2 regions of the Pseudoduganella sp. LjRoot289 genome follow, and region 2 is predicted to be linked to the other one. Evidence: riboswitches for the same ligand, from Rfam matches in the RefSeq annotation. Region 2 holds a riboswitch; the other holds the start of a gene.
What was found. A riboswitch is a leader RNA that binds a small molecule or an ion and turns the genes downstream of it on or off. The one in region 2 is predicted to bind thiamine pyrophosphate.
Positions count from the first base shown of each region.

Region 1 (15,585 bases), on a different contig from region 2:
CAGGGATGCCGGCAAGTGGGCCGCCACCATTTATCAGAGCGCGCCGCGATAGCCGCTGCGCAGCCGTGTTAAGTCTGGGACTTTACGCGGCAATATGTCTATTTTTGTAACTTTTTTGACTAGCTCGCCGCGACTGTTTAACTTGGGCCGCCTGAAAACCGACCCCTGGAGACAGACATGGCAGCTTGTATTTCGACCAGATTCAACGCATTGATCGTAGCCGGATTGCTGGCTGGCGCTTCCGCAAGCGTGCTGGCGCAAACCGGCACGATCTGGATCACCGTGGGCGACGCCGCCTACGCCCAATTGAAGAAGTCCGCGCCGCAGGCCGTCACGCGCGAGAGCCGCTCCACGCTGATGACGAGCGCCAGCGGCGCATTCGCCGCCCAGGAGAAAGTTCATCTGGTCGAGGTCAGCGAGCAGCAGATGCTGGCGCTGTCGGCCGCCGTCCACAGGGAGCTGCACCGCTGCGGCGGTTTCATGGCCCACGCCAGCGAGGCGGCCGGCATCACGGCATTGGCGCCCAGGTCGCCGGCGGCCACGCTGGCCTCCCTGGCCGTGCCGCGCCCCTCCTACGTGATCGACCAGCAAACTGTCGTCAACCCGCTGCTGCCGCAAATGCAGGCCTCGAACATCGCGCAGACCATTACCGACCTGGCGGCCCACACCAACCGCTACTACACCACCGCCAGCGGCGTGGCCGCGTCGAACTGGCTGAAGCAGAAGTGGACCACGATGGCCACCGGGCGCAGCGACATCAGCGTAAGCCAGTTTACGCATGCGGCCTATCCGCAGAAGTCCGTCATCGTCACCATCAACGGCACCGACAACGCGTCCGAAGTGGTGGTGCTGGGCGCCCACCTCGATTCGATCAACGGCAGCGGCACCGGCGAGACCACCCGCGCGCCAGGCGCCGACGACGACGCCTCCGGCATCGCCAGCATGACCGAAGCGCTGCGCGTGATGATCGCCAGCGGCTACAAGCCGCGCCGCACCATCAAAATGATAGGCTACGCCGCCGAGGAAGTGGGCCTGCGCGGTTCGCAGGAAATCGCCCAGTACCACAAAAACAACAACATCAACGTGGTCGGCGTGATGCAGCTCGACATGACGAACTACAAGGGCTCGGCGTCCGACATCTATGTCTACACGGACTACACCGACAGCCTGCAGAACGACTTCCTCGTCAAGCTGATCACCACCTACCAGCCGACGCTGACGATAGGGTACGACAAGTGCGGCTACGGCTGCTCCGACCACGCCTCGTGGACCGCCGCCGGCTACTGGGCCTCGATGCCGTTCGAGACCTCCTTCACGCAGGACAACCCCTACATCCACACCGCCAACGACACCTACGCCAACATGGGCAGCCAGGCCGAGCACGCCCTCAAGTTCGCGCGCCTGGGCCTGACGTTCGCGGTTGAACTGGGCAGCGACGGCCCCGGCGTGGTGCCGCTGCCGGACATGGTGGAGACCTTCAGCGGCAGCCTGACCCGTGGCCAGACGCGCAGCTTCGGGCCGTTCAAGGCCGGCGCCGGCAGCTTCAAGGCATCGACCACCGGCAGCGGCGACGCCGACCTGTATGTGCGTAAAACCAGCATGCCGACCACCAGCACCTTCGACTGCAAGTCCGATGGCTCGACCAGCACGGAAAGCTGCACGCTCACCATGGCGGCCAACGGCGACGTCTACGTGCTGCTGAACGGCTACTCGGCCTCCAGTTACACGCTGACGGCAACGTACCGCCCGCAATAAATAGTATTGTTGGTAACTATGTGGCCTTGCGGCTGCCGGGAGATGTATAATTCGATCCGCTGCCGAAAGGCGCACACGCTAGGGGTCCTGCAAGCCGCCGTTTATCAAACGGCGGGGCGCGGGTGAGAAATACCCTCCGAACCTGATCTGGATAATGCCAGCGAAGGGAAGCTTTAGGCCTCCATCCGCCACACCGCGCGCCCGCGCTCAGGGTTGCGCGCAGTGCCGGCCAGTTTGCCGAACCTCCTTTGCTGGCTCCTGTAGCTAACGAAGGAGCCAAATGAACGCCAACTCGAAATTCCTCTCCGCCACTGCCGAAGTGGACAGCGCCGCCATCGCACCGCTGCCGAATTCCCGCAAAATCTATGTCCAGGGCAGCCGTCCTGATATCCGCGTTCCCATGCGCGAGATTTCGCAGTCCGACACCTCGGCCTCGTTCGGCCACGAGAAGAATCCGCCTATCTATGTCTACGACACCTCCGGCCCCTATACCGACCCGGACGTGCAGATCGACATCCGCTCCGGCCTGTCCACCCCGCGCCTGCCGTGGATACAGGAGCGCGACGACACCGAAGAACTGGACGGTCCAAGCTCGGACTACGGCAAGGAGCGCCTGGCCGACGCCGCGCTGGAAGAACTGCGCTTCAATCTGACGCGCAAGCCGCGCGTCGCCAAGCCGGGCCGCAACGTGTCGCAGATGCACTACGCGCGCCAGGGCATCATCACCGCCGAGATGGAATACGTGGCGATCCGCGAGAACCTGCGCCGCCGCGAGTACCTGGAAGAGCTGAAGGCGTCCGGCCCCATGGGCGAACGCATGGCCGACCTGATGGGCCGCCAGCACCCGGGCCAGAACTACGGCGCCGCCATCCCGGCCGAGATCACGCCCGAATTCGTGCGCTCCGAAATCGCCCGCGGCCGCGCCATCATCCCGGCCAACATCAACCACCCCGAAGTCGAGCCGATGATCATCGGCCGCAATTTCCTGGTCAAGATCAACGCCAACATCGGTAATTCGGCCGTCACCTCGTCCATCGGCGAGGAAGTGGAAAAGATGACCTGGGCCATCCGCTGGGGCGGCGACAACGTGATGGATCTGTCGACCGGCAAGCATATCCACGAAACGCGCGAATGGATCATTCGCAACAGCCCGGTGCCGATCGGCACCGTGCCGATCTACCAGGCGCTGGAGAAGGTGAACGGCAAGGCCGAGGACCTGACCTGGGAAATCTTCCGCGACACGCTGATCGAACAGGCGGAGCAGGGCGTCGACTACTTCACCATCCACGCCGGCGTGCTGCTGCGCTACGTGCCGATGACGGCCAAGCGCCTGACCGGCATCGTCTCGCGCGGCGGCTCCATCATGGCCAAGTGGTGCCTGGCGCACCACAAGGAATCGTTCCTGTACACGCACTTCGAAGAGATTTGCGAAATCATGAAGGCCTACGACGTGTCCTTCAGCCTGGGCGACGGCCTGCGCCCCGGTTCGATCTACGACGCCAACGACGAGGCCCAGCTGGGCGAGCTGAAAACCCTGGGCGAGCTGACCCAGGTCGCCTGGAAGCACGACGTGCAGGTGATGATCGAAGGCCCGGGCCACGTGCCGATGCAGCTGATCAAAGAGAATATGGACCTGCAGCTGGAGCAGTGCAGCGAAGCGCCGTTCTACACGCTGGGACCGCTGACCACCGACATCGCGCCCGGCTACGACCACATCACCTCCGGCATCGGCGCCGCGCTGATCGGCTGGTACGGCACGGCCATGCTGTGCTACGTCACGCCCAAGGAGCACCTCGGCCTGCCGAACAAGGACGACGTCAAGGACGGCATCATCACCTACAAGATCGCGGCGCACGCTGCCGACCTGGCGAAAGGCCATCCGGGCGCGCAGATCCGCGACAACGCGCTGTCCAAGGCGCGCTTCGAGTTCCGCTGGGACGATCAGTTCAACATCGGCCTCGATCCGGACAAGGCTCGCTCCTTCCATGACGAGACGCTGCCGAAAGACAGCGCCAAGGTGGCGCACTTCTGCTCCATGTGCGGCCCGCATTTCTGCTCGATGAAGATCACGCAGGAAGTGCGCGACTACGCCGCCAAGGGCATGCAGGAGAAGGCGGTGGAGTTCGTGAAGAAGGGCGCGCAGCTCTACAGCAAGGCCTGAGCGATGAGCGCGACGCAAATTGCCATTGAGCTCAACGGCGAGCCGCGCAGCGTGCCGCCGCAGCACAGCCTGCAGGCCCTGGTGGAAGAGCTGGGCCTGGCGCACCAGGCGCTGGCGCTGGCGGTCAACCGCAGCGTGGTGCCGCGCCAGGCCTGGAGCGCACGCACGCTGCAGGCGCGGGACAAGGTGGACATCGTGCGCGCCATCGGCGGCGGCTGACCATGGCGGGTTAGCGTGCAACGCGTAACCCGCCAGGCCGGCGCGTGCAATTACAACAAGGAGAACGAAGATGCGTGACCAACATGAAGACTTGCTGACCATCGCGGGCAAGAGCTACAACTCGCGCCTGCTGGTCGGCAGCGGAAAATACAAGGACCTGCAGCAGACGCGCGAGGCAACCGACGCGGCGGCAGCGGAAATCATCACCGTGGCGATCCGCCGCGTGAACATCGGCCAGGACCCGAAGGCGCCCAGCCTGCTGGACGTGCTGCCGCCGTCGCAGTACACCATCCTGCCCAACACGGCCGGCTGCTACTCGGCCAAGGACGCGGTCTACACGCTGCAGATGGCGCGCGAGCTGCTCAACGGCCACAAACTGGTAAAGCTGGAAGTGCTGGGCGACGAGAAGACGCTGTTCCCCAACATGCCCGAAACGCTGGTGGCGGCCAGGGAGCTGGTGAAGGACGGCTTCGACGTGATGGTCTACTGCAGCGACGACCCGATCCAGGCCCGCATGCTGGAGGACATCGGCTGCGTGGCGGTGATGCCGCTGGCCTCGCTGATCGGTTCCGGCATGGGCATCCTGAATCCGTGGAACCTGTCGCTGATCATCGAGCAGTCCTCGGTGCCGGTGCTGGTGGATGCCGGCGTGGGTACGGCCTCGGACGCGGCAATCGCGATGGAGCTGGGCTGCGATGGCGTATTGATGAACACCGCCATCGCCGGCGCGCAGGATCCGGTGCGTATGGCGCGCGCCATGAAGCTGGGCGTGCAGGCGGGCCGCGAGGCCTATCTGGCCGGCCGCATTCCGCGCAAGTTCGCGGCATCGCCGTCGTCGCCGATGGCGGGCCGGATGGCATGATGACCGCCGTGATGGCAAAGGACGCGCCCGCGCCGCGCCAGCGCTGCGTGCTGGTGTTTTCCGGCGCCGATCCATCCGGCGGCGCAGGCATCGCGGCCGACATCCTGGCGATCCACGCCCAGGGTGCGCACGCGCTGCCCGTCATCACCGCGCTGACGGTGCAGGACAACGAGCGCGTGTACGAAGTGCTGCCGGTGGAGCCGGACGTCGTGCTGCGCCAGGCGCGCGCGCTGATGGCGCGGGTGACGATAGACGCGGTCAAGATCGGCATCCCCGGCAGCGCGGCCAATGCGCGCGTGATCGCGCAGGTGATCGGCGAGCTGCGCGCCGCGTTGCGCGCGCGGCCCGGAGTGCCGGTCGAGCTGCCGGTGGTGCTCGACCCGGTGCTGGCCAGCGGCCACGGCGACCTGCTCTCGCGCGACGATGCGGTGCAGGCGCTGGCGGTGCTGCTGCCGCTGGTCACGCTGATCACGCCCAACGGCCCGGAGGCGCTGGCGCTCACCGCGCCGCCCGACGGCCCCTGCGACGACCCTGCGCAGCTTGCCGCGCAGGCCCTGCTGGCGCGGGGCTGCCAGCACGTCTTGATCACCGGCGGCCATGACGGCGGCGACACCGTCGTCAACCGCTGGTTCAGCTCCGTCCCGGACCAGGGGCAGAGCTGGAGCTGGGCGCGGCTGCCGGGCGAGTTCCATGGCAGCGGCTGCACACTGGCCGCTGCCATCGCCGGCCTGCTGGCCTATGGTTACCCGATGCCGCAAACCCTGTCGCGCGCGCAAGGCTACAGCCACCGCGCGCTTGCCTCCGCCTTCGCCATCGCGCCCGGCCAACGCATTCCGCAACGTTAAATACCAACCCATTCGAAAGCGCACCATGCAAGGACTCTACCTCGTCACCCCGAACTGGGACGACACCTCCCGCCTGCTGGACGTCAGCGAACAGGCCTTGGCCGAAGGCGTGGCCCTGCTGCAGTACCGGCACAAGGACGCCAACCCCGAACTGCGCATGGAGCAAAGCTCGGCGCTGCTGGCGTTGTGCCGCCGCTACAGTGTGCCCTTCATCATCAACGACCATGTCGACCTGTGCCTGCTGCTCGGCGCCGACGGCATCCACCTGGGCGGCACCGACGCCGAGGTGGCGCAGGTACGCGCACAGCTGGGCCCCGATACCATCATCGGCTCGTCCTGCTACGGCGACATGCAGCGCGCGCTCGACGCGCAGGCTGCCGGCGCCAGCTACGTCGCCTTCGGCGGCTTCTATCCCTCGCGCGTGAAGCAGTACGCGGTCACTACCCAGCCGTCCATACTGGACCAGGCGCGCGAGCACATCCGGCTGCCGCGCGTGGTCATCGGCGGCATGACGCCGCACAACGCGGCGCCGCTGGTGGCGCGCGGCGCGCACATGGTGGCAGCCGTCAGCAGCGTGTACATGAGTGAGAACCCGGCCCAGGCCGTGCGCGATTTCAACACCCTGTTCGCGACCGAAGAAATTAGCTCCAACGCCGCCTAAGCGCTTTATAATTGGTCGCGTTATCTCCCGCTCAAGGTTGCGACCATGAATGCCTCCCCCCCGGCGAAGCGCCTGATTTTGATCGTCGACGACGACCAGCTGCTTGCCGCCTTTCTGAGCGAAGTCCTGCGCCACGCCGGCTACGACACGGTGCAAGCATACTCCGCCGACCAGGCCCTGGCACAGGTGGCCGAGCGCGAGCCCGACATGGCCCTGCTCGACATCCACATGCCCGGCATGTCCGGCCTGGAACTGGCCAAGCAGCTCAACCGCAACACCTCGGTGCCCTTCATGTTCCTGTCCGGCCGCGGCGACAGCGACGCGGCCAAGCAGGCCGCCGCCTATGGCGCGGTCGGTTTCGTGGTGAAGCCGGTCGACGAGCAGCACCTGATGCCGGCGTTCGAAGCGGGCCTGGCGCGCGCCGACGAGATCCGCCAGCTGCGGCGCACCGAGCTGAATCTGAACGCGGCGCTGGCGGCGGGGCGGGAGACCAGCCTGGCAGTCGGCCTGCTGATGTGCAAATTCCAGACCGACCGCAACACCGCGTTCGAAGTGCTGCGCGACCACGCCCGTTCCAGCCGCCGCAAGATCAACGAGATTGCGGACCAGTTGCTGACCGCCGAGGAAACATTGAATGGTTTGCATGCGGCGTTCAACGCAAGGCTTAAAAAATAACGATAGCTTCCGTCAGGAAATGCGTTAAACTAGTTTCATCAGCGCGGGGTCCTGACACGCCCCGCTGCCTATCCCTTACAGCCGCCCGTTCCCTGCCGCTGTATCCGAATTTCGGCCCAGCTCCGCCGAGTATTGCACCCTGAACCATACCGATCCCGCGCCGCCTTGCTGCGTGTGCCCGTCCGTCCGGCTCCAGGCGTTGCACAACACTGAAAATCCGCAGCCGCCATGGCTGCGGGCGGAGAACACGATGAAAGACGATTTGACCGCGATCGGCGCCGTGATGGACGAACTCGCCGCCGCCTACAAGGATGTGCCACGGGTGCTGCACGTGGACAGCGACGGCGACACGGCACTGGTGCTGGCGACCTTGCTGGTGCCGGAAACCGAAGTGTTGCACGCCGCCACGCTGGCCGACGCGGTGAGCGCTGTGGAAAGCGGACGCTTCTCGCTGGTGGTGCTCGATCCGGACCTGCCGGACGGCGACGGCGCCGAGCTGCTGCAGCGCCTGAGGCAGCAGCAGGAACACACGCCGGTGCTGCTGTATTCGGCGCGCCATCCCGGCTTGCGCACCCAGGCGCATGCCTTCCTGCCCAAGCCATGGACCTCGCCGCGCCAGCTGTGGCGCACGGTATCCCATTTGCTGGGCATAGACCCGGTGGCTATCCAGGAGGCGACAACATGAGCGGCGCCGAACTACACAACATCCTGTATGTGGAAGACAACCCGCATGTGCGCGGCGTGGCCAAGATGGCCCTGGAAGTGATAGGCCGCTTCAAGGTGCGCGACTGTTGTTCCTCTGGCAGCGAGCTGCTGGCGGCGTCCGATTTCCGGCCGGACCTGATCCTGCTGGACGTGCAGAATCCGGGCACCGACGGCGTGGCCGCGCTGTCGCTGCTGCGCCGCATGCCGCATTTGCTGCATACCCCGGCCATGTTCGTCACCGGGCTGGCCTCGGCCAGCGACGTGGCGCGCTATGTGGCGGCCGGCGCGGCAGGCATCATCGCCAAGCCGCTCGAACCGCTGCGCCTGGCCGGCCAGGTGCGCCTGTTGTGGGAGGGGCAGGCGGCGCACCGTCCGCCGCCGGGTATGTTACCCATGTAAGCTTGCTTTCCTTGCTATGATGCGGATATCCCGCTTATCAGGGTATTCCCCGCTCATACACAGGACACACGAATGAAAACCAAAGCAGCCGTTGCATGGAAATCCGGCGCTCCGCTGACCATTGAAGAGGTGGAGCTCGGCGGCCCGCGTGAAGGCGAAGTGCTGGTGGAAATCAAGGCCACCGGCATTTGCCACACCGACTACTACACTCTGTCCGGCGCCGATCCGGAAGGCATCTTCCCGGCCATCCTCGGCCACGAGGGCGCAGGCGTGGTGGTCGACGTCGGCCCGGGCGTCAAAACGCTGAAGAAGGACGACCACGTCATTCCGCTGTACACGCCGGAATGCCGCCAGTGCAAATTCTGCCTGTCGCAAAAAACCAACTTGTGCCAGTCGATCCGTTCGACCCAGGGGCGCGGCCTGATGCCGGACGCCACCAGCCGCTTCTCGATCGACGGCCAGCCCATCTTCCACTACATGGGCACGTCCACCTTCTCGAACTACATCGTGGTGCCCGAGATCGCGCTGGCCAAGATCCGCTCGGACGCGCCGTTCGACAAGGTCTGCTACATCGGCTGCGGCGTCACCACCGGCGTGGGCGCCGTGCTGTTCACCGCCAAGGTGGAGGCGGGCGCCAACGTGGTCGTGTTCGGCCTGGGCGGCATCGGCCTGAACGTGATCCAGGCGGCCAAAATGGTCGGCGCCGACAAGATCATCGGCGTCGACATCAACCCGGCGCGCGAAGACATGGCGCGCAAGTTCGGCATGACGCACTTCGTCAATCCGAACAAGGTGGAGAACGTGGTGGACGCCATCGTCCAGCTGACCGACGGCGGTGCCGACTACAGTTTCGAATGCATCGGCAACACCACCACCATGCGCCAGGCGCTGGAGTGCTGCCACAAGGGCTGGGGCCAGTCCATCATCATCGGCGTGGCGGCGGCGGGGCAGGAGATTTCCACCCGTCCGTTCCAGCTGGTGACGGGGCGGGTATGGAAGGGCTCCGCTTTCGGCGGCGCGCGCGGCCGCACCGACGTGCCCAAGATCGTCGACTGGTATATGGAAGGCAAGCTCAATATCGACGACCTGATCACCCACAAGCTGAAGCTGGAAGACATCAACAAGGGCTTCGAGCTGATGAAGTCCGGCGAGTCGATCCGTTCCGTGGTCGAGTTCTAAACCCCGCATTTTTGCCGCCTGCTCCGCGCAGGCGGCATTCCATCGCAATCCACCGGCAATTCCCCCTCCCTGGCGCTACATTCATGCTCGGCCCACTCGTGGCTGGAAGTAGAAAAAAAGTTCTAGACAACATGGTCTAGATCATTTAATCTACATTGCATATCCAAGGAGCCCCGCATGACCTCGTCCTCGCTGCTGTCCCTGCTGATGCCGGCCCTGGGCTGGTCGCTGCTGCACTTTGTGTGGCAGGGTTTGCTCATCGGCTGGGCCGCATCGCTGGCGCTGCATCTGCTGCGCAACGCCCGGCCGCAGGCGCGCTATGGCGTCGCCTGCGCTGCCCTGCTGCTGTGCGCGGCGCTGCCGCTGGGCGGCACCGTCTGGCGCGTGCTGGACGCGGCCGGTTCCGCTGCCACCGCTGCCTCGGGCACCGCCACCGCGCCCGGATTGTTGCTCGCGGGCGGGCAGGGCGCCTTCGGTTCCGCCTCGGCCATGGCCGCCAGCCTCGCCACGCCTTTGCTGGTCGATAACGACAAACTGATTTCCTGGCAGTACCTGCTGCAGCGCCAACTGCCGTGGCTGGTGTTGTTATGGGCTTGCGGCGCCGCCGTGATGACCTTGCGCTTGTCGCTGGGCCTGATGTGGGTGCGCGAGCGCACGCTGGCGGCGCGGCGGGCGGCCGGCGCTGGCTGGGAACAATGGCAGCCGCACGTGGACCGGCTGGCGCTGCGCATGGGCCTGGGCCGCGACGTGCGCCTGGCCATCGTTGAACATCTGGACGGGCCGATGACCGCCGGCTGCTGGAAGCCGGTCGTGCTGCTGCCCGCCGCGCTGCTGACGGGCATGCCGGCCGCGCTGCTGGAAGCGTTGCTGGCGCACGAACTGGCCCACATCAAGCGCCACGACTACCTGGTCAACCTGGTCCAGAGCGCAATCGAGATTTTGCTGTTCTACCACCCGAGCGTATGGATGCTGTCCCGGCACATCCGCGACGGGCGCGAACAGATTGCAGATGATTTAGCCGCAAGTACCCTGGGCGAACCGCGGCGCCTGGCCCTTGCATTGTCGGAGCTGGACAAGTTCCAGTTCACCACGCCCCAACCCGCCCTGGCGGCCCATGGAGGAAACCTCATGTCACGCATCAAACGCCTGGTCCGGCCAGGCAAGCAGCCCCTGAGCTGGAAAATCGCCGCGCCCCTGCTCGGCCTGTGTACCGCTTGCGCGGTGCTGGTGGCCCACGCGGCCCCGCAGATGGCGACCGAACTCGTCGGCGGCCCCCCGGCTTCGGACGAAGCTGCCCCGCCCCCGGCGCCAGTGCCGCCGGGGCCGCAGGGGAGGTCGGCCGTACCGCCTGTTCCGCCCGCCATGACGGTTGGCGAAGTGCCGCCTGTGCCGCCCGTTCCGGCGCCGCCGCGCTTCATCGCGGCTGTGCCTCCAGTGCCGCCACTGGCCAAGGTCCCGCCGGCCCCGGGTGCACCCGCAGCGCGACCAGCGCCACCAGCGCCACCAGCGCCACCAGCGCGACCAGTGCCACCAGCGCCGCCAGCGCCCCGCATGATGCTGGCCGCCGCCCCAGCGGCCCCAGCCGCCTCGGCCGTGCCCGCAGCGCCAGCAGTGCCCGCCGCCCGCCTCGCACCGGCGGCGCCTGCCGCTCCCGCCGCTCCCGCCGCACCATCAGCTCCGGCCATCGATGCCGACGATGGCTCGTCCGTCAGCCTCCGCGAACTGCGCAAATTGCGTGGCGTCCGCATCGACGGCGAGCAGATGCGTTTCCAGCACTTCAACATGGTCGACAGCCGCAAGGCATCCTATGCCCTCAAGCGCGGCGATGAATTCGTCTCGCTGTCCGGAAATCCGCGCGACCTGGCTGACGTCAAAGGCGTGAAAAACAGCGTCAAGGGCGATTTCATCTGGTATCGCGACGGCAAGCACACTTATTTGATCCAGGATCCTGCGCTGTTGGCGAAAGCCGACGCCGCCTGGGGGCCAGTGAAAAAACTGGACGCGCAAATGGAAGTGCACAGCAAGACCATGGAGCAGCACAGCAGGGCCGTGGAGGCGGTCGGTCAGCGCATGGGCAAGCTGACGGCGGAGGCCGAGGGCACGCGTGCCGAGGTGCAGGCGCGCCGCGAGCAGGAGCGCAAGATCGAGCGCCTGGCGCGCCAGCAGGAAGCGGTCGCGCAGCGCATGGAAGCGGTGAGCCGCAAAATGGAGCGCAGCGGCGGCGTGGACGACCAGCTTGACAGCCACCAGCGCGACATGGCGGCGCTGAAAGCGAGAATGGAAGTGCTGCAGCAGCAGATGAAGCAGGCATCGAGCGAGCTGGACAGGCAGCACGCCGGCCTGCGGGCTGTGCAGGCGCCGCTGCAGTCGCTCAGCGCCGACATGCGCGAAGCCAGCAAGCCGATGAAGGAGCTGGGCAGGAAGATGGGCGAACTGGGCCGCGAGCAGGGCCGCCTCAGCCGCGAAGCCGACCAGACCGTGCGCGGCCTGATCCAGGAAGCCATCGCCAAAGGCCAGGCCACGGCGCTGCCGGCGCCCAAGGGCTGATCGTATATCCAGTGTTTTGCACCGGGGCGCGAGCCGCCCCGGTATAATCACGGGATGCAAAATCTCCTCCACAACCTCAATCCCGAACAACTCGCCGCCGTCACGCTGCCCGCCCAGAGCGCCCTGATCCTCGCGGGCGCCGGCTCCGGCAAGACGCGCGTGCTGACCACCCGCATCGCCTGGCTGATCCAGACCGGCCAGGTCTCGCCGGCCGGCATCCTGGCGGTGACGTTCACCAACAAGGCGGCGAAGGAAATGCTGACGCGCTTGTCGGCCATGTTGCCGATCAATACACGCGGCATGTGGATAGGCACTTTCCACGGCCTGTGCAACCGCCTGCTGCGCACCCACTACCGCGACGCGGCGCTGCCGCAAACTTTCCAGATCCTCGATTCCCAGGACCAGCTGTCGGCCATCAAGCGCCTGCTGAAAGCGTTCAACATCGACGACGAAAAGTTCCCCGCGAAATCGGTGATGTATTTCATCAACGGCGCCAAGGACGCGGGCTTGCGGGCGGACAAGGTGGAGGCCTACGACGCCAACGAGCGCAAGATGGTCGAGTTGTACCAGCTGTACGACGACCAGTGCCAGCGCGAAGGCGTGGTCGATTTTGCCGAACTGCTGCTGCGCAGCTATGAACTGCTGAGCCGTAACCAGCCACTGCGCGAGCACTACCAGGCGCGCTTCAAGCACATGCTGGTCGACGAGTTCCAGGACACCAACGATTTGCAGTACAAATGGCTGAAACTGCTGTCCGGCCAAGGCCAGAGCCAGGGCAGCAGCGCGCTGTTCGCGGTGGGCGACGACGACCAGAGCATCTATGCCTTCCGGGGCGCGAACGTGGGCAATATGCGCGCCTTCGAGCAGGAGTTCAACGTCAAGAACCTGATCAAGCTGGAGCAGAACTACCGCTCGCACGGCCACATCCTGGACTCGGCCAATATGCTGATCGCCAACAACAGCAAGCGCCTGGGCAAGAACCTGCGCACCGACGCCGGGCACGGCGAGCAGGTGCGCGTGTACGAGGCCAGCTCGGACTTGCAGGAAGCGCAGTGGATCATCGAAGAGGCCAAGAGCCTGATCGGCGAAGGCGCGCTGCGCCGCGAGATCGCGGTGCTGTACCGTTCCAACGCGCAGTCGCGCGTGATCGAGCACGCGCTGTTCTCGGCCGGCATCCCCTACCAGGTGTACGGCGGCCTGCGCTACTTCCAGCGCGCCGAGGTCAAGCACGCCATCGCCTATTTGCAGCTGATGGACAATCCGCACAACGACTCGGCCTTCCTGCGCGTGGTGAACTTCCCCACGCGCGGCATCGGCGTGCGCACCATCGAGAACCTGCAGGGCGCGGCGCAGCAGTATGGCATCTCGCTGTACGCGGCCGTGCCCTACCTGACGGGCAAGGCCGGCAGCTCGCTGGGCGGCTTCGTCAAGATGATCGAAGGCATGCGTTTTGAAACCCAGCAGATGGCCTTGCCGGAACTGGTGCGCGTGGTGCTGGAAGGCAGCACGCTGCTGAGCCATTACGCCGCCGAAAAGGAAGGCGCAGACCGCGTCGAGAACCTGGAGCAGATGGTCAGCGCGGCCACGCAGTTCATCTCCGAAGAGGGTTACGGCCAGGGTGCGCCCGCGCATCTTGGGCCGCGTTCGGACGCGCAATCGGGCATGCCCATCGTGACCGCCGACGGCATCGAGATCCTGGATGCGGACGCGCCGCTGGCCACCGTGATGTCGCCGCTGTCGGCCTTCCTGTCGCACGCATCCCTGGAGGCGGGCGACAACCAGGCGCAGGCCGGCCAGGACGCGCTGCAGATGATGACGGTGCACTCGGCCAAGGGCCTGGAATTCGACAACGTCTTCATCACCGGCCTGGAGGAAGGCCTGTTCCCGCACGAGAGCAGCTCGAAGGAAGAGGGCGGCGTGGAGGAGGAGCGGCGCCTGATGTACGTGGCCATCACGCGCGCGCGCAAGCGCCTGTACATGTGCTTCTCGCAGACGCGCATGCTGCACGGCCAGACCCGCTACAACATGAAGTCGCGCTTCTTCGACGAGCTGCCGGAAGAGTCCTTGAAATGGCTGTCGCCGAAGGTGCAGTCGCACTGGTACGCCAACAAGAAATCGGCCTGGGACGACGCGCCCGTGACCATGGGCAGCGACAACGCCCTGGCGCAGCGCATCGCGCAGAAGGCGGCCGGCGGCAGCGGCTGGCGCATCGGCGAATCGGTCGCGCACGGCAAATTCGGCGAAGGCGTGATCGTCAACATCGAAGGCAGCGGCGCCAACTGCCGCGCGCAGATCAACTTCGGCAGCTTCGGCATGAAGGTGCTGGACCTGAGCATCGCCAAGCTGGAACGGCTGGGCCGGTAAACGACAGGGGAGCGAAAGGGGAGCCAAGCTCCCCCTTTTTTACTTCTGGTCCGGTATGCCGAAGATCTGGCGGTAGCTGGAATAGAACGAGCAGTGGATCAGCACCGAGAACAGCAGCAGCACGATCTGCATCACCATCACCAGCACTTTCGGACTGCCGCCGAACAGCATGCCGATGATCTGCGTCAGCACCAGCATCAGGCCGAACTGGCTGAAGGCGAATACGATGAAGGTTTTCAGCGCGCGCCAGACGGCGAAGAAACTGAAGAACATCGCCTTGCCCACGCCCATGTTCTGGAAGTAGATCAGCGGCGCGCTGAAGCAGAAGGCCATCGCGGCCGGCAAGCCGACCAGCATGATCATCACGAAGGCGCTGCCCAGGCTGGCCTCGCGCGCTTCCTTCGAGTTCGGGTCGACTTTCCCCGTCAGCAGCTTGAGCAGCATGCCGTCGTCAGCCAGCGACGACAGGCCGATGGCCAGCGCGGCGGCCGACACGTACAGCAATCCCACCGCCAGCAGCTTGAGGAAGGCCGGCTTGCGGAAACCGGTCAGCAGCAGCGCAGGCAGCACGCGCTTGCCTTGCTCGATGTCGAGGCAGGCTTGCATGAACGCGACCGAGAAGGCCGGGATCAGGACGATGGAGGCCAGCTGGCCGACCACCGGCACCAGGTTCATCACCAGGTTCAGCATGGCGTACAGCATGGCCAGCGAGGTCAAGCCGCCGGGCTGCCGGAGGAACAGCTGGAAGCCTTGCTTGATCCACAGCCAGCCTGTGCTTGCGGGGAATTTTCCCATGTCAGAACAGCGCCGGCGCGGCCACTGCGATGCGTTCGCGCAGGATGCGTTCGAAGTGGCCCGGGTCGTGCGGCGTCAGCATTTCGGCCTCGCGCGGCAGGTGCAGGTCATACAGGCGCGAGAGCCAGAAGCGCAGCGCGCCGGCGCGCAGCATCGGCTGCCAGGCGGTTTGCTCGGCCTGCGTGAACGGGCGCTCCGCGTGGTAGGCGTCCAGCATGGCGCGCACGCGGGCCGTGTCCAGCACGCCGGTGTCGAGGTCGATGCACCAGTCGTTGACGGTGACGGCGACGTCGAACAGCCAGCTGTCGCAGCCGGCGAAGTAGAAGTCGAAGAAGCCGGTGAGCTTGTCGCCGTCGAACATCACGTTGTTGCGGAACAGGTCGGCGTGCACCGGGCCTTGCTGCAGCAGCTTATAGGT
Region 1 covers NZ_CAXUPN020000003.1:115,978-131,562, forward strand. Annotated here, with positions in the region: gene ACSQ8Y_RS29930 (hypothetical protein) at 1-52, shown strand, start outside; gene ACSQ8Y_RS29935 (M20/M25/M40 family metallo-hydrolase) at 178-1,755, shown strand; TPP riboswitch at 1,826-1,941, shown strand; gene thiC (phosphomethylpyrimidine synthase ThiC) at 2,036-3,916, shown strand; gene thiS (sulfur carrier protein ThiS) at 3,920-4,135, shown strand; gene ACSQ8Y_RS29950 (thiazole synthase) at 4,206-4,997, shown strand; gene thiD (bifunctional hydroxymethylpyrimidine kinase/phosphomethylpyrimidine kinase) at 4,994-5,842, shown strand; gene thiE (thiamine phosphate synthase) at 5,868-6,503, shown strand; gene ACSQ8Y_RS29965 (ANTAR domain-containing response regulator) at 6,549-7,178, shown strand; gene ACSQ8Y_RS29970 (response regulator) at 7,429-7,863, shown strand; gene ACSQ8Y_RS29975 (response regulator) at 7,860-8,282, shown strand; gene ACSQ8Y_RS29980 (S-(hydroxymethyl)glutathione dehydrogenase/class III alcohol dehydrogenase) at 8,355-9,461, shown strand; gene ACSQ8Y_RS29985 (M56 family metallopeptidase) at 9,639-12,008, shown strand; gene ACSQ8Y_RS29990 (UvrD-helicase domain-containing protein) at 12,063-14,372, shown strand; gene ACSQ8Y_RS29995 (BPSS1780 family membrane protein) at 14,412-15,167, opposite strand; gene ACSQ8Y_RS30000 (homoserine kinase) at 15,169-15,585, opposite strand, start outside.
Region 1: it holds a riboswitch for thiamine pyrophosphate, as region 2 does, so the genes downstream of both, thiC (phosphomethylpyrimidine synthase ThiC) here and ACSQ8Y_RS03580 (TonB-dependent siderophore receptor) in region 2, are expected to answer to the same signal.

Region 2 (15,585 bases):
GAGTGCATCACGTTCCAGCAGCTCGGAGCCGTCCCCTTTTTCCACTTCCCCGAGCAGCGCGAGATGTCCGATGCGGAAAAACAAGCCGAGGCCAAGCTTTGTGCCAGCCTGACGGAACCAATGCGGCGCTCGCGCATTGATTATCTGGCCATCGCGGCCAAGGCCGGGGTACCGGGCGCGAGCAGCGGATTCCTGATGGCAGGACCGTTCGGCGACCCAAGCGCACTGGAAACCCGGCCGGACGACCCGCTGGTGGTGGAGTGGAAGCGGCTGGCGCTGGCGCAGCTCAGCACGGAAGCCGCGCAGGGGGACCTGACCAGTTTGCACACGCTATGGACTGCGCACATGAGCGGCATGTACTCTGTGCCTAAGGATGCGCGCCTGGCCTATACCTACAACGCCGCGATGGAGCGCATCTACCGGCAGCAGAACCCGGGGGAGAACGGCGCCGGACCGTACAGTGCCAGCCTGTTTTCCTTCCTGAAGGAAGGCCTGACGCCGGCGCAAATTTCCAGGGCCGACGAGGACGCGGCCCTCATCGCGGAAAACTTCCGCTTACGTCGGGCCGCGGGCAAACTCACAGGTCCGTGATTTCCTTGTGCTTCGGCACTAGCGTTTTCATCACGCTCCAGGCCAGCAGATAAGCCACGGCGCAGAAGGAGAACATGATCATGTAGCCGGTCTGGATCTGGCCCAGCGCGCCGTAGTAGTCGAACAGCCAGCCGCCGGCCTTGGACACGGCCACGCCGCCCAGGCCGCCGGCCATGCCCCCGATGCCGACCACGGAGGCGACAGATTTCTGCGGGAACATGTCCGACACGGTGGTGAAGATGTTGGCCGACCATGCCTGATGCGCCGAGGCGCCCACGCCGATCAGCAGCACCGGCACCCAGAAGCTGATGTAGCCCAACGGTTGCGCCAGCAGCACCACCAGCGGGAACAGCGCGATCACCAGCATGGCTTTCATGCGCCCGTCGTAGGCGTGCATGCCCTTGTTCATGAAGTAGGCCGGGAACCAGCCGCCGCCGATACTGCCCACCATGGTCATGCTGTAAAGGACAGCCAGCGGCACGACGATGGCTTCCTTGCCCATGCCGTACTGCACCGACAGGTATTTCGGCAGCCAGAACAGGAAGAACCACCACACGCCGTCGGTCATGAATTTGCCGAACACGAAAGCCCAGGTCTGGCGGTAGCCCAGCAGCTGGAACCACGAGGTCTTGCCGGCCGGCGGCGTGGTCGGCGTGGCGACGGCGTCGCTGCGGATGTAGGCCAGTTCGCCGGCCGACAGGCGGCGCTGCTGGTCCGGCGCGTCATAGAAGAACTGCCACGCCAGCATCCACAGGAAGCCGACCGCGCCGATGACGATGAAGGCCGACTGCCAGCCCCAGTTGATGGCGATCCATGGCACCGTCAGCGGGGCCAGGATGGCGCCCACGTTGGCGCCGGAGTTGAAGATGCCGGTGGCGAAGGAACGCTCCTTGCGCGGGAAATATTCGGCGGTGGTCTTGATGGCGGCCGGGAAGTTGCCCGCCTCGCCGATCGCCAGCACGGCGCGCGACAGCATGAAGCCGGCAATCGATACCGGGATGGCGGCGAAGCCGACCGCGCCCAGCACCTTAGCGATGCCCTCGCCCATCGGCACCGAGTAGGCGTGCATGACGGCGCCTAAGGACCAGATGACGATGGCCAGGATGTAAGCCTGCTTGGTGCCGATCTTGTCGACCACGCGGCCGGCGAACAGCATGGCGATCGCGTACACGAACTGGAACACGGCGGTGATATTGGCGTAGTCGCTATTGGACCAGCCGAATTCCTTGGACAGGTCCGGCGCCAGCAGACTCAGGACCTGGCGGTCGAGATAATTGACGGTGGTGGCGAAGAACAGCAAGGCGCAGATGGTCCACCGGTATTTGCCAACGGTTTGCTGGCTGACGGGCTCACTCAGGTTCATAGGAATCACTTTTCTGGTTGTAGTATCCGGCCCTGATCTCCATCAGGCCCCTAGTTGTATGTCATCGTACAACCTTGAGTTGCGCCAGGCAAGCGAAAAATGCGGCGCCGGCGCCGGCCGGCCTGACCACGCACAAGGAAAATAGTGAAAATATATTTTTGTATCGTGTCGATCTGGCGTTTCGCCGCCCGTCGTGTGAGTATGGACGCCGCAGTTGCGTTCATATTTAATCAACCTTACCCAGGAGACAGACATGACCCAAGTTGCACCTATCCCAGAAGGATTCCACACCATAACCCCCCACCTGGTCTGCGAAGGCGCAGCCGACGCGATCGAGTTCTATAAAAAAGCCTTCAACGCGGTCGAAATGGGCCGCATGCCCGGCCCCGGCGGCAAGGTGATGCACGCCCAGGTCAAGATCGGCAGTTCGATCGTGATGCTGGTCGACGACTTCCCCGAGTGGGGCAGCATCGGCCCCAAAGCGCTGAAAGGCTCCCCGGTCGTCATCCATATGTACGTGGAAGACGTCGACGCGGTCTACAAGCAGGCTGTCGACGCCGGCGGCACGCCGAAAATGCCGCCAGCCGATATGTTCTGGGGCGACCGCTACGGCATGGTGACCGACCCGTTCGGCCATCTCTGGTCCATCGCCACCCACAAGCGCGACATGACGCCGGAACAGATGCAGCAAGAAATGCAGAAGTCCATGTCCGAAAACTGCCCTGACCAAAAAGCCTGAAAGGAAGCGCCATGCGATTCATGATCATCATCAAGGCCAGCCCGGAATCGGAAGCCGGTAAAATGCCCAGCGAAGAGCTGCTGACCGCCATGGGCAAGTTCAACGAGGAGCTGGTGAACGCCGGCGTGCTGCTGGCCGGCGAAGGCCTGCATCCGAGCTCGCGTGGCGTGCGGGTGCACTTCTCGGGCAAGAACCGCACCGTCGTCGACGGCCCGTTCTCCGAAACCAAGGAGCTGATCGCCGGATTCTGGCTGATTCAGGTAAAGTCGCTGGAGGAAGCGATTGAATGGGTCAAGCGCTGCCCGAATCCGATGGAGAGCGATTCGGACATCGAGATCCGCCAGGTGTTCGAGATGGAGGATTTCGGCGCCGAATTGACGCCGGAACTGCGCGAGCAGGAGAAGCGCGTGTTCGCCCAGGCGGCGGAGAAGAACGCCCAGCTACGGCAATAATCGCCGGCAGTAAAACCACAAGGAGGGTGCAATGCAGTTCATGATCTTGCGCAGGGCCGACCAGGTATCGGAAGCGGACGGTTTCCCGTCGGCGGAGCTGGTGCGGGCAATGCCGTCGGCGAAATGGTTGCATCCCAGCGCCAGCGGGCTGCGCATGACGCGTTCCGCCGGCCAGTGGAGCGTCGATGAGCGCCCGCATGCAGGCCCGATCGCCGGCCCGAACGAGCTGGTGGCCGGCTTCACCTTCATCGAAGCGGCCAGTTGCGAGGACGCCGCGCAATGGGCCAGCGCCTGGCCCGCGAGCGACGCGGAAGGGGAAGTGGAACTCGAAGTGCGCCAGGCCGGTTGCCCGGGCGGCTGCGTCGGCTTCGACATGCAGTCGCCGCCGCAAGGCGCGCCCGCGGACCTGGCGCCGGCGCAGCCGCAGCCCGGGCTCCATCCGTATGCCGTTCTGCTGCGTTCGGACGCCGGCAGCGAAGCGGACATGGAGCCGCCCGCTGCCGTCATCGATACCATGAACCGCGCCAACCAGGCCGGCATACGCGCCGGCATCGCGCTGGCGGGCGAAGGCCTGCGCGCCAGCGCCCTGGGCGCGCGCGTGAAGTTCAGCGGCGGCAAGCCGACCATCATCGATGGCCCGTTCACCGAAGTGAAGGAGCTGATCGCAGGCTACTGGCTGGTGCAGGCCGAATCCATGGCCGGCGCCATAGCCTGGGTGAAGCGCTACCCCTTCCCGCATCCGCCCGGCATGGACGTGGTGGTGGAACTGCGCACCGTCCACCAGCCGTGAACCAGGCGTGAACCAGCAAGGCATACACCGCGCCATCGAGGCGGTCTGGCGCATCGAATCGGCCAAGATCATCGCCGTGCTGGCGCGCATGCTGCGCGACGTCGGCCAGGCCGAGGAGATCGCGCAGGACGCGCTGGTCAGCGCCCTCGAGCGCTGGCCCGCCAGCGGCACGCCCGACAACCCCGCAGCCTGGCTGATGACGGTGGCGAAAAACCGCGCCCTCGACCACCTGCGCCACCGCAAGCTGGAACAGGACAAGGAAGCGGAGCTGACCTACGAGATCGAAGGCCAGTTGCAGGACAGCGCGCCCGACCTGGAACGCACGCTGGACGACAATATCGGCGACGACTTGCTGCGGCTGGTGTTCGTCGCCTGCCACCCGGTGCTGTCCACCGAGGCGCGCGTCGCGCTGACCTTGCGGCTGCTGGGCGGCCTTACCACCGACGAGATCGCGCGCGCCTTCTTCGTGCCCGAGCCCACGGTGGCGCAACGCATCGTGCGCGCCAAGCGCACGCTGGCCGAAGCGCGCGTGCCCTTCGAGGTGCCGCGCGGGCCGGAGCTGGTCGAACGGCTGGCGTCCGTGCTGCAAGTGGTCTACCTCATCTACAACGAAGGCTATTCCGCCAGCGCCGGCGCGGACTGGATGCGCCCCGCGCTGTGCGAAGAAGCGCTGCGGCTGGGCCGCATATTGGCGGAACTGGCGCCGCAGGAGCCGGAAGTGCACGGGCTGGTGGCGCTGATGGAAATCCAGTCCTCGCGCGCCCGCGCCCGCACCGATGCGCGCGGCGCCCCGGTGCTGCTGCTGGAACAGGACCGGTCGCGCTGGGACCAGCTGCTGATACGGCGCGGCCTGGCGGCCCTGTCGCGCGCCGAGCAGCTGGGACGCGGCCTTGGTCCCTATGCGCTGCAGGCGGCCATCGCCGCCTGCCACGCGCGCGCGCGCCGCGCCGATGACACCGACTGGGGCCGCATCGCCGCACTGTACGACGGCCTGGCGCAGCTGGCGCCCTCGCCGGTGGTGGAGCTGAACCGCGCCGTCGCGCTGGCGATGGCCTTCGGCCCCGCCACCGGCCTGGAAGTGGCCGACGCGCTGCTCGACGAGCCGGCCTTGAAGCACTACCATTTGCTGCCCAGCGTGCGCGGCGACTTCCTGTTCAAGCTGGGCCGCAAGGCCGAAGCCCGCGTCGAATTCGAGCGTGCTGCCGCCATGACGCAAAACGAGCGCGAACGCGGCCTTCTCCTCACCCGCGCCGCCGCCTGCGCCGCCGAACTGCCCGCGCCGTAGGCGGGCAACCCTAGTTGCCCTGCAATCGGCTGCGCGGATAGCGCGGCAAGTGATCGGCCAGGCGCAGCCATTGCAGCTGGCCGGCGACCTGGGTGTGGTCTTGCGGCGGCATCACCTCGGGGTCGTCCAGGCTGGCGGTGGTGATATCGATTTCACCCGGGCCGCTCCGGGATTCGTAGCTCAGGTGGGCACCGCATTGCGGACAAAAGCTGCGCGTCACGCCCGGGCTGGAATGGAAGAGCTGCGGCGCACCCCGGACGTAGCGGAAATGCGCCAGCGCCACCGTGAACCATGCCACGCACGGCGCGCCCGCGATGCGGCGGCAACTGGCGCAATGGCACAGGGTGCCGCTCGACACCTGGCCGTCCACCTGGTATCGCACCGCGCCGCAGTAACAGCCGCCGTTCAACATGCTTCCCTCTCCGTTTCCGCATTTTAGCGCCGCCGGCGCGGCGGCCGCGCACGCGAAATTGCGGGCTGGGCCATAATGGCGGGCTAGTGCCAGCCAAATCAACCAGGAGCCCGCCTTGCTGAACTTCGATTTCTACAATCCCACCCAAATCCTCTTCGGCCAGGGCCAGATCGCGGCCATCACGCCGCTGGTGCCGGCCGGCGCGCGCGTGCTGATGCTGTACGGCGGCGGCAGCATCAAGCGCAACGGCGTCTATGACGAAGTGAAGGCCGCGCTGAGCGGCCACACGGTGATCGAATTCGCGGGCATCGAGCCCAATCCCCACTACGAAACGCTGATGAAGGCGGTCGAGATCGTCCACGCTGAAAAGATCGACTTCCTGCTGGCGGTGGGCGGCGGTTCCGTCATCGATGGCACCAAGTTCGTCGCGGCCGCGGCCCTGTTCGAAGGCGATCCCTGGCAAATCCTGGAAAAAGGCGGCCGCAACATCACCGCCGCCCTGCCCTTCGGTAGCGTGCTGACCCTGCCCGCCACCGGTTCCGAGATGAACAGCGCCAGCGTCGTCACGCGCGCCGCCACGCAGGAAAAGCGGCCCTTCGCCAACCGCCTGGTGTTCCCGAAGTTCTCCGTGCTCGATCCGAGCAAGACCTTCACTCTGCCGCTGCGCCAGGTCGGCAACGGCGTGGTGGACGCCTTCGTGCACGTGATGGAGCAGTACCTGACCTACCCGGCCAATGCGCCGGTGCAGGACCGCTGGGCCGAGGGCCTGCTGCTCACGCTGATCGAGGAAGGTCCGAAGACGCTGAGTGAACCGGACAACCTGGACGTGCGCGCCAACGTGATGTGGAGCGCGACCATGGCGCTGAACGGCGTGATCGGCGTCGGCGTGCCGCAGGACTGGGCCACCCACATGATAGGCCACGAACTGACGGCCCTGTACCACCTGGACCATGCGCAGACCCTGGCCGTGGTCCTGCCGGGCATCCTCACGGTGCGCAAGGAAGCCAAGCGCGCCAAGCTGCTGCAGTACGCGGCGCGCGTGTGGCACATCGCCGAGGGTGACGAGGACAGCCGCATCGCCGCCGCCATCGAACGCACGCGCGCCTTCTTCGAGCAGATGGGCGTGCAGACGCGCCTGTCCGGTTACGGCCTGGACGCCAGCGCCATCGACGCCGTGGTGGCGGCGCTGGAGGCGCACAAGCTGGTCAAGCTGGGCGAGCACCGCGACGTCAGCGCCGAAGTGAGCCGCGCCGCGCTGGAACTGAGCCTATAACTATACCGGCTGGGGTCAGGCCTGCATTCGTGCATTTCGCGGAGCGAAATGCACGAATGCAGGCCTGACCCCAGCTGTGCTAAACTTGCACCTCGCTGGGGGTCCTGGAAACGCATTTTCCGGGTGAGAGATACCCTTCGTACCTGATCTGGATAATGCCAGCGAAGGAAAGCGCAAAGTTGTTCCCCCTCCTTTGTCCCCTTCCGTTGGCTCCCACTGTTTTCGAGAGCCCGATATGTCCGCACGTAATTTCGCAGTAAGCACGATCGCCCTGGCGATCTCCCAGGCCTTTGCCGTTTCCGCCTTCGCCGACGACGCGAACGCCACCGCGGCCGCGGCCGCCGACACCACGATGACCGAAGTCGTCATCATCGCCGGCAAGAACACCGCCAGCCGCGCCTCGGTGGCCGGCTTCGCCGACCTGCCGCTGCTGCAGACGCCGGCCTCCGTCAGCGTGATCAACCGCGAGAAGATGCAGGAGCTGAACATCCGCTCCACCACCGACGCCGCCAAGTTCGACGCCAGCATCGGCGACGCCTACAACGCCGTCGGCTACGCCGAGCAGTTCTCGATTCGCGGCTTCAAGCTCGACAACGCCAGCAGCTACCGCAAGGACGGCCTGGCGATCCCGGGCGACACCCAGATCCCGCTGGAGAACAAAGAAGCCATCGAAGTGCTGAAGGGCCTGTCCGGCCTGCAGGCCGGCCTGGGTTCGCCGGGCGGCGTGGTCAACTACGTGACCAAGCGCCCGACCGACAAGCCGCTGCGTTCCGTCACCATCGAGGCCAGCGAACGCGGCACCGTGCTGGGCGCGGTCGACGTCGGCGGCCGCTTCGAGGACCGCCGCTTCGGCTACCGCGTCAACGTGGCGAGCGAGCGTCTGCGCTCCTACGTCAAGGGTGCCGACGGCCACCGCAACTTCATCTCCGGCGCCTTCGACTGGCAGATCTCGCCGCAGGCGCTGCTGCAGCTGGACGCCGACTACCAGAACAAAGCGCAAGTGTCCGTGCCCGGCTTCCAGCTGATCGGCAACCGCAGCTTGCCCAACATCTCGGCCGACAACATGCTGAACAACCAGCCGTGGAGCTATCCGGTCAAGACCGAGAGCAGCAACATCGGCGCCCGCTTCGCCTACCAGTTCAACCAGGACTGGAACGCCACCGTCACCGCCAACAGCCATTCGTTCAAGCGCGACGACTACACCGCCTTCCCTTACGGCTGCGACGCGGAAGCGCTGTATCCCGGCTTCTGCAGCAACGGCGACTATGAGCTCTACGACTATGTCAGCCTGGGCGAACGTAAGAAACCGCAAGCCGTGCAAGCCATGGTGCAGGGCAAATTCGCCACCGGCGCCTTCACGCACGCGTTCACCGGCGGCTACTCCTTCTTCCGCAACAGCGAAAAGTGGGGCGACGACATTTTCGTCCAAGTAGGCACCAGCAACATCTACAAACCGGCCATCGTTCAGCCATCCGGCCTGAGCAGCGGCCCGGTGACCGAACGCCGCAGCGACCGCGAACGCGCGGTCTTCGTGCAGGATGTGGTCGGCCTGACCGACCAGCTGAAACTGCACGCCGGCGCGCGCCACGCCCAGGTCGAACGCGAGCAGCTCAAGGCGACCCGCAGCGACGAGTCATTCTGGCTGCCCAACGTGGCGCTGGTGTACGCGCCGCAGGCCAATGTGTCGGCTTACGCCAGCTGGTCCGAAGGCCTGGAGCGCGGCGGCATTGCCCCGCGCGACACGCGCAACGAGAAGCAGGCGCTGTCGCCTTCCGTGTCGAAGCAGGTCGAACTGGGCGTGAAGGCGGACCTGTACAAGGACCTGAGCCTGGCCATGGCCGTGTTCCAGATCCGCAAAGGCCTGGAATACACCGACACGGCCAGCAACTTCTACGTGCGCAACGGCCGCGCGCAGCACCGCGGGCTGGAACTGTCGGCCCAGGGCCACGTGACGCCCGATCTGATGCTGGCCTTCACCGCCATGGCGCTGGACACCGAGCAGAGCGGCACCGGCCGGTCGGACATGGACGGCAAGCGCGTGACCAATGTGCCGAAGTTCAAATCGTCGCTGTATGCCGAGTACGCGCTGCCGCAAGTGGCCGGCCTGAAGCTGAACGCCAATTGGCAGCATGCCGGCAACAAGGCCTTCGATCCGGAGAACACCTTCTTCGTGCCGAGCTATGACACGCTGAATGTGGGCGCTTCCTACGCCACGAAGATCGGCGCCACCAGCGCCATCTTCCGCGCGCAGGTCTACAACGCGACCGACAAAATGTACTGGCGCGACGTAACGCCGGACCTGGGCGGCTACCTGTTCCCGGGCGCCGAGCGCACCGTCAAGCTGTCCGCGCAGTTCGACTTCTGATCAGAAGCCGTACTGTACCCGCATGGTGAAGCTTTTCGCCGTGCGGGCCGAGTTCCTCCCCACCAGCCAGGCCGCCTCGTACTTGAGCTCCTGGCCGGCTCCCACTTCCCGCGAGCCGAACAGCGCCGGCCCGAAGCGGTGCGACTGCTGTTTGCCCGGCAGCCAGTCATCCCACTTCCCCACCTCGCCGAAACCCTGCACGCCGGGCTGCAGCCAGCTTTTCCAGCGCTGCTTGATTTGCCATTGATAGGCGAGCCGCGTCTGTTCGGCTTCCCCGGTGCGGTACTCGCGTTGCAGGAAGAGGTTGAGGTTGAACTGGGTGCGCACGATTTCCGTCTGCAGCACCGGGCCGATCTCCACGCTGCGGCTGTGCGGGCTGGCGTCGCCGCGCCCTACGCTGGTGTGCAGTGCGAGGTCGAACGGATATTGGCCCTGGGTCAGCATATAGTCGTTCTGCCACTCCACGGCAGCCAGCCTGTCGCTACGGCCATGCAAGCGTATCCAGACTGCGGAAAGCTCGGTGTACCAGCGGGACGTGACGCCGTAGCCGAAACCCAGTTCCGGAGAGGAGCTGCTGGGGGAATGCTTGTAGTCGGCGTTCCAGTATTTGAAGTCGACGGACTTTTGTCCTTCGACGTCGTAGGTCGAAACCAGATAGTAACCGGTGGCCGCCCCGGCCGACTGCGGCAGCGCGGCGGCAACAAGGAGTGCAATACGGAGTGCAATACTGAGTGCGAGCGGCTGTCTGTTCATCCTGCTAATGTAGCAGGCCTTCCCAGCACTTGCTCGACTTTCGCCAGGCGCTGTTCAGGCGTGCCGCTTACCAGCGTGTAGGCGACGCCGCGCACGGCCAGTTCGTGCAGCAGCAGCGCGCTGACGGCGCCGCTGACGTCTTCCGGCTCGCGCATCAGGCCGTCGGGCAGCCAGGGCAGATCCGGCGCGCAAACCAGCGTGACGTCGTAGCGGAGCCGGTGCGAGGCCGCCAGTGCGTCCAGTTCGGCGTCGACGCCGTCGAAGTAGTGCCGGCTGTAGACCGCCGTCATCAGCGGCGTGGTGTCGCAGAACAGGTAGCGGCGCGCTTGCGGCAGGGCCGCCTCCTCGCGCGCCACCTGGGTGCGGGCGATGTGGATCTGGTCGGACGATACCGGCAGGCGCGCCTCGCTGTCGACGAACTCGCGCAGGTATTCCGGCACCCAGATGGTGCGGTAATGCTGCGCCAGCCGCGCCGCCAGCGTGGTCTTGCCGGACGAGGCCGAGCCGACGATGGCCACGCGCAGGGACCGGCTCATGGCTGTACCTTCATGCCTGCACCTTCATGCCCGCACCTTCATTTCAGCACCATGGCCTGGGCGGCGCTGCCGTCCTCGCCCATCGACTTCTTCCACGCCAGCAGGCCGACGGCCGCCATCGCCACGAACATGCCGTACAGGAGCGCCGTCAGCATCAGGCCTTTGTGGATATAGAGCGCCACGTACAGCACGTCCACGATGATCCAGACGTGCCAGTTTTCCAGTTTTTTGCGCGACAGCAGCACCTGGCCCACCAGGCTGCCGGCGGTGAGGAAGGCATCCGTGTTCGGCACGTCGGTGTCGGTATAGCGGCCGAGGAACCAGGCCAGAAAGGCAAAGCCGGCCGCCCAGCCGGCGCCCGCCATCAGCAGGCCGCGCCGGCTGCTGCGGGTAACGGGCAGCCGGTCATGCGTCTCGTCGCCGTGCAGCCACTGATACCAGCCCCAGAACGACACGGTGATGAACACCAGCTGCAAACCCATGTCGCCATACAGGCGCGCGCCGTAGAACACCACGCCGTAGGTGGCCGACGACAGGATGGCGAGCAGCCAGGCCCAGTGGTTCTGGCGGATGTTGAGCAGCACCGTCGCGACGGACAGCACGAAGGACAACAATTCCAGCGGGGTGGTGTTCAGCCCGAACAGGGCGAAGGATTCATTCATGGCGGGCGATCAATGGGGAACCGCCGATTATGACGTAAAAAAGGGCCGGGCTCAATGTCGAACCCGGCCCCTGGTCAATTCACCCCGCGTACTTTATTTTTTTGGATATTTGATGGTCATTTCCTGCAGCAGATTGTCGGCGCCGTCGACTTCCTTCATCACCCACAGCATGTAGCGGATGTCGAGGTGGATGGCGCGGGTGATGGCGGGGTCGAAGTACCAGTCCTTGGTGATCGATTCGTAGGTGGAATCGAAGTTCAGGCCGATCAGTTCACCGCGCTTGTTCATGACGGCCGAGCCGGAGTTGCCGCCGGTCGTGTCGGCGCTGGTCAGGAAGTTGACCGGCACGGTGCCCAGTACCGGATCCTTGAACTGGCCGTAGCGCTTGGCCTTGACGGCGTCGATCAGGTTTTGCGGCGCGACGAAGGGCTCCTTGCCGGTGTGCTTTTCAACGATGCCTTCGGCGGTGGTGAACGGACCCTTGGTCAGGCCGTCCTTCGGGCTATAGGCCGAGACGGTGCCGTAGGTCACGCGCAGCGTGGAGTTGGCGTCCGGGTAGACTGGCTTGCCGAGCGACTTCTTCCAGGCGATGACTGCCGCCATGTATTGCGGCACCACGCGCTCCAGGTTGCCGTCCACTTCCGAGCGGCGCTCTTCCAGCGACAGGTCGATGTCATGCAGCCTGGCGGCCAGCTTCAGGAAGGCGTCGTCCGAGGCGGCAATGGCGGCGCTGTCCTTGTCCAGCAGCGCCACGCGTTCCGCCGTGGCGCCCAGTGTCGACCATGCGTACAGCGCCGGCACGTCGGCCACCGCCGGTAGCAGCGCGTCCAGGCCTCGCGGATGGAAGCGTGCCGCCAGCTTGGCGTAGCGCGCCAGGCCGTCGGCAAAGCGGGCCTGGTCAACCTTGGCCGAGAACGACTGTTCCAGGCGCATCAGACGGGCTTTGATGGTGCTGATGTCCCGTTCCTGGTAGCCGGACTTGCGCTCGGCGTCCGGCTTCTGCTTTTCCAGCGCCAGGCGGTGCAGCGTGCGCGCGCTTTTCAGCAAGTCGCTATTGGTGGCCACGCCCCAGGCGAATTCCTCGTCGGACAGCGCCATGTCGGCGGCGATGGCGGCGTTCAGCTCGGCCAGCATGGTGGCGGAAACGCCGGGCTGTCTGGCGTACCAGGCGCGGAACTCGGCGTCCTGCGCGTCCTTGACGGCCGCCACGTCCTTGCGCGCGAAGCCGTCCAGCAGGCCCAGCGTCTTTTTCATGCGGTTGTTGATGCCCTTGACCACGCTGGCGTAGCGCACTTCGCCCGCCGCGTCGCCCTTGGTGGCGGCGGCGATGGTGTCCAGGTCGGACTGGTACTCGGCCGCTTGCAGCGGATAGGCCGAATCGCGCGCATTGCGGATCTCGACCGGCAGCTTGTAGCGGCTGGTGCGGCCCGGGTAACCGGCCAGCAGCACCGGGTCGCCGTTCTTCAGGCCTTCGGCGGAGACCACCAGGAAGTCCTTCGATTGGTAGGGCACGTTGTCCTGCGACGGGTCGGCCGGGCGGCCGTCCTTGCCCACGTAGGCGCGCAGGAAGGAATAGTCGCCGGTGTGGCGCGGCCATTCGTAGTTGTCGATATCGCCGCCGAAGTTGCCGATCTTGTCGGACGGCGCGTAGACCAGGCGCACGTCGCGGATCTGCATCTGGCGGATGCGGTAGTACTCGGCGCCGCGGTGGAAGGTCGGCACCGAGCAACGGTACATCTTGTCGGTCTCGCATTCGGCGATCAGGGCCTTGATGCGCTTTTGCGCTTCCTCGTGGCGCGCTTTTCCGCCCATCTTGTCCAGGCCTTGCAGCACGCGCGCGCTGACGTCTTCCACCTTGTCGGTCACATAGACCTGCAGGTTGGGCCCGCCCGGCAGCTCGGCGGCGCGGGTCTTGGCCAGGAAGCCGTTGGCGATGTAGTTGTGCTCCGGCGTCGAGTTGCGCTGGATGGCGCCATAAGCGCAGTGGTGGTTCGTCACCACCAGGCCGTGCGGCGACACGAAGGAAGCCGAGCAACCGTCGGTCGAGACGATGGCGCTCATCGGGTGCTTGGACAGATCGGCCAGCTTCTCGGCCGGAATGGCGATGCCGATGCGTTTGAGCTCGGCTTTGAGCTGCGGCAGCTGGTGCGGCTGCCATTGGCCTTCGTCGGCCTGGGCTGGACTGAACGCGGCCAGCAAGGCAGCCGGCAAAATGAGCGATTTGAACAAGATGGTCCCCGGATGGTGTGGAAAAAACCGCGAAGTATAGTCGCAACGCCGGCCGCTGAAAATGGTTTTTAACTACGCCCGGCGGGAAGGCGCATGGATATCCGGCATCCTTGCCCGGCTCGGCCGTATTCCACTTCGAACGCGCCGCCGAAGGCGCGCAGGCGCTCGGCGATGCCCAGCATGGCCAGCGCCTGCCGCTGGCGGCGCCACTCGCCCGCGCTGCCGCTGCCGCCGGCGCCGTCGTCGGTGACCGTCAGCAGGACGTCGCCGTCGTACCGGCGCACGCTGACCACCGCCGCGCTGGCGCCGCCGTCGCGCTGCACGGCGGCCAGCGCCGCCTGCAGTTGCCTGAACAGCATTACGCTGGCGTTGCCGCCGATATGCTCGAACACCTCGTCGTCCGGCGCGTCGAAGGTACAGGCCATGCCGCTTTGCTTGCGAAACTGGGACAGCTGCCAGTCGATGGCGGCTTGCAAACCCAGGTCCAGCACCGGCGGCCGCAGCTGGTTGATGATGGTGCGCACGGAGCGCAGCGTCGCGTCGACGATCTGCAGTGCGGCGTCGGTGCGCTGGTGCAGCCGCGTGTGGCTGTGGCGGCTGCGTTCATTGAGCATGCACACGTCGAGGCGCAGCGCCAGCAGATTCTGGCCCAGCTGGTCGTGCACGGTACGCGCCAGCTCCTGCCGCGTATCCTCCACGGCGCTGGCCTGGCGGTCGATCAGCAGGTGCAGCCGGTCCGCTGCGGCGCGCGTGGTCTGGCTTTCGTCGTTGCGTTCGGCCAGTTGCCGGCGCAGCAGCGCGTTAGCCTGCTCCAGCGCGGCGGTGCGTTCGGCGACCTGCGCCGCAAGCTGCGCCGCGACCTGTCCTGCCACTTGTTCGGCTACCTGCACCGCTACTTGCTCGGCGACTTGCGCGGCCACCTGTTCGGCCACCTGCTCTTGCAGCCGGCGGGTGATGCCACCGGCTGCGTCGGCCGGGATCAGCTCGGCCAGTTCGGCGTCGCGGCCGGCGTCGCGCAGGGCCAGCAGCTCCGCCTGCGTTACACCCGGCGGCGATACCACCAGGCAGCACAGCCCCGAAGCGACGTCCAGCCGCGCTTCGAGCCGCACGGCCGCGGCCCCCGGTATGCCGTCGAACAGGCGCGACTCCATGCCAGCCCTGCCATTGCCCGCTTGCAAGATGGCGGCGAAGGCGCGCCAGCGCGGCTGCTCGTCCGAGGCCAGGTAACGTTCGAACGGCTGGCCGTGCAGCTCGCCGGCAGGCTGCGCCAGCAAGGCGGCGCCGGCCTGGTTGACGCAAACGATGCGCCCGGCCATGTCCAGCGCGTAGCAGCACGCCGGTGCCTGCTCGAACAGTTGCTGATACAGGGAGGAGCTGGCGCGCGCCTCGTCCGCGCTCTGCTGCAAGGCGGTGAGCGCGCTCTGCTGCAGTTCCAGTTCAAGCTTGCTGAGCTGGAGCGCCTGCCACTGGCGCAGCGTGTCCGAACCGTGCTGGACCTCGGACCCGGCGCGGCTCACTTGGCGCCTCCGTCCCGGACATCCTCCGGCGGATTCAGCGCGCGCAGCCGCGATTCAAGCTCCTTGGCGGCGGTGATGTTGATAAAGGTCAGCACCAGGCCGTCGATCACATTGTCCACCGTGCGGTAAGGCATGATGCGCACCGTGAACCAGCGCCCGTTGCGGGTAGGAATCTCCTTTTCGCTGAACACCAGCGTGCGCAGCACGTCGCCGGCATCGTCCTCGATCTCCGGGTAGACCAGGTCGCTGGCGATGTCGCTCAGCGGGCGCTGCACGTCGCCGGGGATCAGTTTGTAGAGCTGGCTGGCCTGCGTGGTGTAGCGGCGGATGCGCAGCGTGTTGTCGAGGAAGATGGTGGCGATGTCCGTGCTGTTGAGCAAGTTCTTCATGTCGCTGTTGACCAGCGACAAGTCGTCCACTTTCGATTGCAGCTCGGCGTTGACGGTGTACAGTTCCTCGTTCAGCGACTGCATCTCCTCCTTCGAGGTGGTCAGTTCCTCGTTGGTCGACTGCAGTTCCTCGTTGGTCGATTGCAGCTCCTCGTTGGCCGAGCGCAATTCCTCGCGCGAAGTCTGCATCTCGTCGCGCACTGTCTGGATCTCCAGCCGCGCCTGCGCC
Region 2 covers NZ_CAXUPN020000001.1:799,083-814,667, reverse strand. Annotated here, with positions in the region: gene ACSQ8Y_RS03620 (hypothetical protein) at 1-591, shown strand, start outside; gene ACSQ8Y_RS03615 (MFS transporter) at 578-1,954, opposite strand; gene ACSQ8Y_RS03610 (VOC family protein) at 2,208-2,693, shown strand; gene ACSQ8Y_RS03605 (YciI family protein) at 2,705-3,145, shown strand; gene ACSQ8Y_RS03600 (YciI family protein) at 3,177-3,935, shown strand; gene ACSQ8Y_RS03595 (RNA polymerase sigma factor) at 3,943-5,220, shown strand; gene ACSQ8Y_RS03590 (GFA family protein) at 5,231-5,632, opposite strand; gene ACSQ8Y_RS03585 (iron-containing alcohol dehydrogenase) at 5,748-6,905, shown strand; TPP riboswitch at 6,993-7,092, shown strand; gene ACSQ8Y_RS03580 (TonB-dependent siderophore receptor) at 7,141-9,270, shown strand; gene ACSQ8Y_RS03575 (hypothetical protein) at 9,271-10,023, opposite strand; gene ACSQ8Y_RS03570 (AAA family ATPase) at 10,020-10,559, opposite strand; gene pnuC (nicotinamide riboside transporter PnuC) at 10,598-11,221, opposite strand; gene ACSQ8Y_RS03560 (S46 family peptidase) at 11,315-13,450, opposite strand; gene ACSQ8Y_RS03555 (histidine kinase) at 13,519-14,967, opposite strand; gene ACSQ8Y_RS03550 (chemotaxis protein CheB) at 14,964-15,585, opposite strand, start outside.